2 regions of the Enterococcus sp. ZQ21 genome follow, and region 2 is predicted to be linked to the other one. Evidence: riboswitches for the same ligand, from Rfam matches in the RefSeq annotation. Region 2 holds a riboswitch; the other holds the start of a gene.
The links. A riboswitch is a leader RNA that binds a small molecule or an ion and turns the genes downstream of it on or off. The one in region 2 is predicted to bind thiamine pyrophosphate.

Region 1: linked by a shared signal. The riboswitch ahead of thiT (energy-coupled thiamine transporter ThiT) and the one ahead of QK255_RS07810 (ABC transporter permease) in region 2 are both predicted to bind thiamine pyrophosphate.

What each region holds. Positions count from the first base shown of each region.
Region 1 covers NZ_CP125658.1:2,451,623-2,455,843, reverse strand. The annotation lists gene glmU (bifunctional UDP-N-acetylglucosamine diphosphorylase/glucosamine-1-phosphate N-acetyltransferase GlmU) at 82-1,455, shown strand; gene QK255_RS11890 (ribose-phosphate diphosphokinase) at 1,549-2,520, shown strand; TPP riboswitch at 2,526-2,628, shown strand; gene thiT (energy-coupled thiamine transporter ThiT) at 2,694-3,215, shown strand; gene QK255_RS11880 (hypothetical protein) at 3,345-4,118, opposite strand.
Region 2 covers NZ_CP125658.1:1,615,705-1,619,925, forward strand. The annotation lists gene QK255_RS07805 (ABC transporter substrate-binding protein) at 8-1,000, opposite strand; gene QK255_RS07810 (ABC transporter permease) at 1,015-1,758, opposite strand; TPP riboswitch at 1,832-1,936, opposite strand; gene QK255_RS07815 (dihydrolipoyl dehydrogenase family protein) at 1,999-3,321, opposite strand; gene QK255_RS07820 (ABC transporter ATP-binding protein) at 3,308-4,221, opposite strand, start outside.

The DNA of each region.
Region 1 (4,221 bases), 840 kb from region 2:
AAGAAAATCACTTGTTTTGTTGAAAAAATGGGTATACTGGGATAAACTGAAATCAGCAAACTATATTTAGGAGTGACGCAGTTGGACGCACGTTATGCAATTATTTTGGCGGCAGGGAAAGGTACCCGCATGAAGTCAAAATTATATAAAGTTTTACATCCCGTCTCTGGTAAACCTATGGTAGAACATATCATCAATCGGGTCAGTGAAACGAAACCAGATGAAGTGATTACCATCGTTGGACACGGAGCAGAACAAGTCAAAGCACAACTAGGAGAACGCAGTAAATATGCGTTACAGGCGGAGCAATTGGGAACAGGACATGCTGTTTTGCAAGCCGCTTCTTTCTTGGAAGGAAAAAAAGGAACGACGTTAGTTATCAGTGGCGATACACCATTATTGACTACTGAAACGCTGAACAATCTTTTTGAATATCACCAAGGAAAAAATGCAAGTGCGACGATCTTGACGGCACAAGCAGAAAACCCAACAGGATATGGTCGGATCATTCGTGACCATATTGGGATCGTAGAAAAAATCGTGGAACAAAAAGACGCAACACCAGAAGAAGCACTTGTACAAGAAATCAATACAGGAACATACTGTTTTGACAACGAAGCTTTATTCGATGCGTTAAGCAAAGTCGGAACAAACAATGCTCAAGGTGAATACTATCTGACAGATATCATCGAAATCTTAAAAGAAGAAGGCAATACAGTTGCTGCTTATCAAACAGATGATTTCGAAGAATCAATGGGAGTCAATGATCGGATCGCGTTAGCTAAAGCAAATGAGATCATGAGAAAGCGGATCAACCAGATGCATATGGTCAATGGCGTAAGCTTTGTCGATTCAGCAACGACATACATCGATGCAGGCGTAGAGATTGGTCCAGACACATTGATCGAAGCAGGTGTACAAATCCAAGGCAATACAGTCATCGGTTCTGATTGTGTCATCGGGGCACATTCAAAAATCGTAGACAGTATGATTGAGGATCACGTCGTCATTGAAAACTCAGTCATTGAAAGCAGCCATGTCAAGAAACATGCAGATGTGGGACCTTATGCACATTTACGACCAAAAGCTGAAATTGGCGAAAACGTCCATATCGGAAACTTTGTGGAAGTGAAAAATGCTCAAATCGGCAAAGGAACGAAAGTCGGTCACTTGACTTATGTTGGTGATGCTACGTTGGGAGAAGAGATCAATGTCGGATGTGGTGTTGTCTTCGTCAACTATGATGGAAAGAACAAGCATCATACGACTGTCGGCGACCACAGCTTTATTGGTTCTAGCACGAATATCATCGGACCTGTCGAGGTAGCTAAAAACAGTTCGATTGCTGCCGGGTCAACAATTACAGACAATATTCCAGAATATGCGCTGGCAATTGCGAGAGCAAGACAAGTCAATAAAGAAGGATATGCCAAAAAACTCCCTTATCTAAACTAAGACTTTTGCAAAATCACTTGATTTATTTAAAAAATATGACTACTATTTATTAGGTAGAATTCTAGAGTTGTGAAAAAGAAAGTGGAGGTCCCCATGTCAAAACATTACTTTGACCCAAGATTAAAAATTTTTGCGTTAAATTCCAATCGCCCATTAGCAGAGAAAATTGCAGCAGCAGTCGGTGTCGAGTTAGGAAAATCATCTGTTACTCAATTTAGTGATGGAGAAATTCAAGTAAACATTGAAGAAAGTATTCGTGGATCGCATGTCTATGTGATCCAATCAACGAGCAGCCCAGTCAATGATAACTTGATGGAGTTGCTGATCATGATTGATGCACTGAAACGAGCAAGTGCAAAAACAATCAACGTAGTCATGCCTTATTATGGTTATGCGCGTCAAGATCGTAAAGCACGTGCACGGGAACCAATCACAGCGAAATTAGTAGCAAACATGATTCAAAAAGCCGGTGCAACACGAATGCTGACTTTGGACCTTCATGCAGTCCAAATCCAAGGTTTCTTTGATATTCCCGTCGATCATTTGATGGGTGCGCCACTTATTGCTAATTATTTCTTGGAAAAAGGAATCAAAGGCGACGATGTTGTCGTTGTTTCACCAGACCACGGTGGCGTTACACGAGCACGTAAATTAGCGGAATTCTTGAAATCTCCGATTGCGATCATCGACAAACGCCGTCCAAAAGCAAATGTTGCAGAAGTAATGAACATCATTGGACAAGTCAAAGGCAAAACTTGTGTACTGATCGACGATATGATCGATACAGCAGGTACGATCACATTGGCTGCCAATGCTTTGAAAGAAGCTGGTGCAACAAGTGTGTATGCTTCATGTACCCATCCAGTATTATCTGGTCCTGCTTTACAAAGAATAGAAGATTCAGCTATCGAGCGACTAGTTGTCACAGACTCGATCTATCTTCCAGAAGATCGTAAAATCGATAAAATCGATGAAGTAAGTGTTGGCGGACTAATGGGAGATGCAATCAAACGTATCCATGAAAACAAACCAGTTAGTCCATTATTTGAAACAAAAAATAAATAATAAATAAACTCACAAAGGGGAGTCCAATTGGGCTGAGATTGAATCTATTTCTAAACCCTTCGTACCTGTTTCGGTTATGCGAGCGTAGGAATTGTGAAAAAACAGCTGTTTGAAATTTTTCGAAAGCTGCTCCCTCCTTTGTGACTTTTTTATTCAAAGGAGGAAGTTTTTTTATGGGAAAAAATAGAGTTTGGGTAGAAGGAACGATTGTTGCAGCGTTAGCGATGGTGCTGTCATTGATACCAATCCAGATCGGCAGCAGCTTTTCTATTTCATTAGGGCAGATTCCGTTGACGCTTTTTGCGTTAAGAAGAGGGACAAAGGCAGGGATGCTGGCAGGTTTCATTTGGGGGATCTTACACTTTCCGTTGGGACAAGTTTATTATTTAAGTGTCGTTCAAGTGTTGATTGAGTATCCGATTGCTTATACTTTTGCAGGTGCAGCAGGGCTCATGGCTTCAAATGTCCAAAAAAGCTATGCAGATGGAAATACGAAACAAATCAGAAAAAACATAGTGTTTGGTGCATTGATTGGCGCACTTTCCAGATATTTTTGGCATTTTATTGCGGGAGTTGTTTTCTGGGGAGCCTATGCACTATGGGGGATGAATCCTTGGCTCTTTTCTTTCGTAATGAATGGTGCTAGTGGGTTGAGCACAGCGATTGTGACGATGATCGTTTTATTAGGGATCTAACAAACGATTCCATCGCTTTTTGTGCCAGATAAACGACAGAATCTTTAAATAAAAAAGGAAACAAAAAGCTTGAGACAAAATCATGTCCTAGTTTCTTGTTTCCTTTTTGTTTTTCGGTAAGAAATAGATTCACTTCAATGGCAGATAAGAAAGACCGGCATCTTCTACCAATTGCCAGCGCCGATCGTTGACAGAGTAGATTAAAGTAGCGACGACTTCTTCTTCCCGATACCGAGTACCTTTCAATTTCCAAATATAGTCCTCAATCACATAAATAGGAATACGGTATTCGTCATCGATCAAACCAACTTGATCAAAAGAAAAAATGATCCCTTCCTGCATTAAATTACGCATTTCTTTCAATAATTCCACACTGATTTTTTCAACAGGTGTTTCCTTTTTAAAAAAGGATTTTTTTACATTGATCTTATCTGACAGGATAGAACTTAATTTACTAGCAAAAATCCTGTAAAATTCATCTAAATAGCGATAATAAATTCGGTTCAATTGATCGTTCAGATCGAAGTACACGAAATTATTTTGTAGCTTATAAAAAAATGGTGAGTGGAGGTGTGTTTTCATATGGCCAAAATATAACAATTCTGAAATTTCTAAAGGTGTCAATTCTTTCAGCATCGTTAAATCAGTAAAGTCGATCCACTTCAATTCATCGAATCCACGCCTGTTTCGAGAAGAGGAAAAGAAACGCTGGATATTTTCTGTACCACGGATTACTTTCAGCCCTGTATGAGATTCGTATTCTCCAGCAGAAGCAGATGGATCAAGCAAGAGCAAGTTTTGAGGAAAATGCACGATACTGTTTGCAAAATCAGTAGCAGTCAGTCCTTTTGTTAAAACAGCATTACTTGTGGTATCAATATGTACATAAACTGACTCAGTCATCATGTTCCTCCTCTTATTTCCTCTTAATCTCTTTTATTTTACAACATTTGCATAAAAAAAGCTTGTTTCTTTTATTTTAAAATTCCATTACAAAATCACGTTT
Region 2 (4,221 bases):
ATCACTCCTATTTTATAAACTGATTAGTGAATAGTTCTTTCGAAGGTACATCTTGTTTGATCAATCCGTTTTCCTGCATAAAAGCTGTATAATTGCGCCAAACTTTTTCTTCCATCAATCCCCAATTCTCAGGATCATCCGTATAATTTTTTGATAAGAATGCTTGTGATTCTTCTAAAAACGTCCGATCATTTCCTTTTGCATATTTTTGCAACAGTTTAGCACTGTCATTTGGATCCTTAATAGCTTCCTGATAGCCTTTTTTCGTGGCATCCATAAAAGACTGTACCAATCCTGGATCATTTTTGATCAGTTGATCATTCGTAATAATTACCGGAGTATAGTAATCTAACCGTTCATCTAATTCTTTCAATGGGATATAGTTTAGTTCAATACCGGCTTCTTTTGCTTTGATCATATCCCAACCTTCAAAGTACCATTGGATATCTGAGGATTTTCCTAAGCTTTCTGGCCCTTCTCCATTGCTTCCTACCATTGTCAGTTTTGAAAAGTCACCGCCGTCTTTTTCCATCACAGCTTTTAAGACAGCTTCTTCACTTGGACTTTGCCAACCTGCATATGTTTTTCCTTCAAAATCTTTTGGTGAATGGATGTTACTGTCTGATAGGGTGGCGAATCCAGAAGTATTATGTTTGATCACTGTAGCAATTGCTTTGACTGGTATATTCTGTCCATCTGCGTGAGCATAAGTGACATCTTCTTGATAACTTACACCAAATTGTGCTTTGTCCGCACCTACTAGACCAATACTTGTCGAATTATCTCCTGGTTCGATGATTTGGACATCTAAACCAGCCTCTTTATAATAGCCTTTTTCTTTTGCTAGGTAGATGCCAGTATGATTAGTATTCGGTACATAATCCAAAACAAGTGTCACTTTTTTCAAATCCTTCGTTTCTTGTTTGCTACTTGTTTCCTTTGCAGTGCCACAAGCGGATAAAAGCAACAGTAGCGGTAATAAAAGCCATAATTTTTTCATTTGATCCCCTTCTCTTAAAAAATATAAAGCATACGATAATACCCTTTTTTCAATAATGAACAAGCGCCATTCAGCAATAAACTCAATAGAATGACACAAATGATCGCAGCAAAAACTTTATCGATCTGGTAGCTGTTTTTTACGCGTATCATATAATACCCTAAGCCTGCTTGAGCGCTTAGCCATTCTCCAACGACTGCTCCGCTGACACAATAAGTAGCGGCCACTTTTAAACCGGAAAAGAATCCGGCTAAACCCGCTGGTATTTTATATATTCGATAAATCTTCCCTGTATCTGCTCCCATCGTTTTCAAAAAGATGATTTGCTCCTTCGATACTTTCCTCAATGTATCCGAAAAAGAAACTACGATCGGAAAATAGCTTATCAAGACAACAAGGATCACTTTTGGAAGCATACCGAAACCAAACCATAGGGTCAGTAATGGCCCTAACACCATGATTGGCAACATTTGAGAAATCACTAGTAATGGATAAAAAGACATTTCTAAGAACTTCCAATAATCCATTGCCAAAGCAGTAATAAAAGAAAGAACGCTAGCTATTGCCAAACCAATCACTGCTTCATTTAATGTTGTGACAGAATGGGAAAGTAATACGTGTGCATCTGCTGTTAACGCAGAAAATACAGCAGCAGGTCCGGGTAAAATAAAAGCGGGTATTTTCCAAACTAAGACAACGATCTGCCAAATAATTAAAATGAATGCCATACTGACTGCTGGATAAAGATTTTTCTTCATTTTGACGCCTCCTTTCTTCTAATATGGATAACAAAAAACGCTTGAAATGGGCACGACATAGTAACCCGCTTCAAGCGTCTGCTATGTTTCTCCCTTCACCAGTATTAACTGACAGGTTCAATGGGTCTAAGTTCACAACTTACTCTCATGTCGTCTACGACATCCCCAGAAACAGGTATTCATTTTTTAAAGTGTAGCACAAGAAGGAAAAAGCAACAAGCGCTTTAGTTATCATGCTGATTATTTCAATAAATAGGAGAGATCACTTGCCAATGTCGGATACCCCATGATATAGCCATCCAACTCTTTTTTAGTCAATTTTTGATTGATGACTAGTGTCAAATCATCGATCAATTCATCTGCTTGCTCGCTAATCACTGCAGCACCAATCAAATAATTTTGCTGGTCAAAGGTCAATTCAGCCTTAGCAACTGGTTCATTGACGCGATGATAGGTGAACCAACTGGTAAGATCCATCTCCACCACTTGATCTGACGAAGAGGCGTGACTTTTTGTAACTCCTACTTCAGCAAGTTTAGGACTGGCGTAGACGATCGTGGGTATAATCGGATATTTGATAGGTTCGCTTGTTGCATCCGTTATCCGCTTAGCTACATAATTTCCTTCAAAAGTGGCGACTGGTGTCAATTTGGGTGTTTTCCTTGAAACAATATCTCCACACGCAAAAATTTTTGGATTGCTCGTTTGCAGATAATGATTGACCTCAATCCCGTGTTTATCAAAGACGACATTCGCTTGTTCAAGTGCTAAAGATTCTGTATTCGGCTGTCTCCCAGTCGCACAAAAAATCATATCTGCTACTAATTCCGTCTCTTTTCCGACTAAACGATATCGAGTTCCTTCCGAGATGATCTTTTGGGTTTCAACATCAAAAGCAAACTGAATGCCAGATGCTTCCATTTGATGGACGGCTTCCTCTACCAAAGACGCCTCAAATTCTTTTAATGGTCGTTGATTATGATGGACAATGGTTACTTTGCTCCCTGCAGCATTGGCAATCGTAGCCAGTTCAAAAGCAATATATCCGCCGCCGATAAAAATAATTTCTTTAGGCAGTACAGGCAATGATAAAAAATCTGCACTAGTCTTCAAGTATTCCTTTCCTTCCACTGGTAAGATCGTGGGTCTTTGGCCTGTTGCCAGAACAAAGTAATCTCCATGAAAAACTTCTTCATTGACTTCAATAGATGAGTCGTCTAAGAAACGAGCGGTCCCTGAAAGATGATCGATTCCAGCTTCCGCCAATTGTTTTTTCCGATTTTCTGGAACTGGATCTGTGAATGTGCGTTTGAATTTTTGGAGTTCTTCCCAATTAGCGGTTGGGATCTCGTTAAATCCTTTTCCATTCAATTGTTTTATCCGATTACGGGCTTCTACAGCACTTAACAAGACTTTTTTAGGATCACATCCACGGTTAGGACAAGTCCCGCCCCATAGATCTTCTTCGACCACTAGTACTGTTTTACCTGCTTCTTTCAATCCATAAGCAGCACTTAAGCCGCTCACACCTGAACCGATGACGATTGCCTCATATGTTTTCATTTTCTTCCTCCTCTCGACTTAAAAAAGTAAAGACTTCTTTACTTGTCAGTGAACCAATATTTTTTCCTTTTTCTACTATCACAATGTTTGGGTACACTGAAAGAAGTGTATACACTTCTTTCAGAGGCGTATCAAGGCAAACTTGTTGATGACTGTTTTTTGGTACTTCTTTTAAAAAATATCCATTGACGACTAAATCTTCGACTCGCCATTCTTTCGTCTGTTTCGGTTCATCAAAGAAATGCCGTACATATTCATTTTTAGGATTCATCAATAACTGTTCTGGTGTGTCGCATTGGATAATTTCTCCATCTTTCATAAACGCAATACGATCTCCTAGCTTGATTGCTTCTTCCATGTTATGCGTAACGAAAACGATGGTCGTTCCCAGTTCTTCATGTAAAGATAAAACTAATTCTTGTAATGAATTTCTTGAAATAGGATCTAATGCGCTAAATGGCTCGTCCATCAAAATCACATCTGGGCTTGCAGCAATAGCTCGGATGATCCCGATTCGTTGCTGTTCTCCTCCAGACAACTCTCTAGGCATACGATCTCGATAAATATCAGGAGATAAGCCAACTTTTTGAAGAAGTTCATCTACACGGTCTGCTCTTTTCTGCTTTTCCCAACCTAACATTTCAGGGATGACTTCAATGTTTTGCTTGACTGTCATGGTCGGGAACAAAGCGATTTGCTGCAGCACATACCCCATATTCCACCGCATTTTCTGCAGATTATATTCATTTAACGATTTTCCTTTGAAGTAGATGTCTCCTGCTGATGGTTTAGATAATCCATTGATCATTTTCAAAGTAGTTGTTTTTCCACTACCGGAAGGCCCAACCAAAACAAAGATTTCTCCTTCTTTGATTGCAAGAGTTAGGTCATCAATGACAT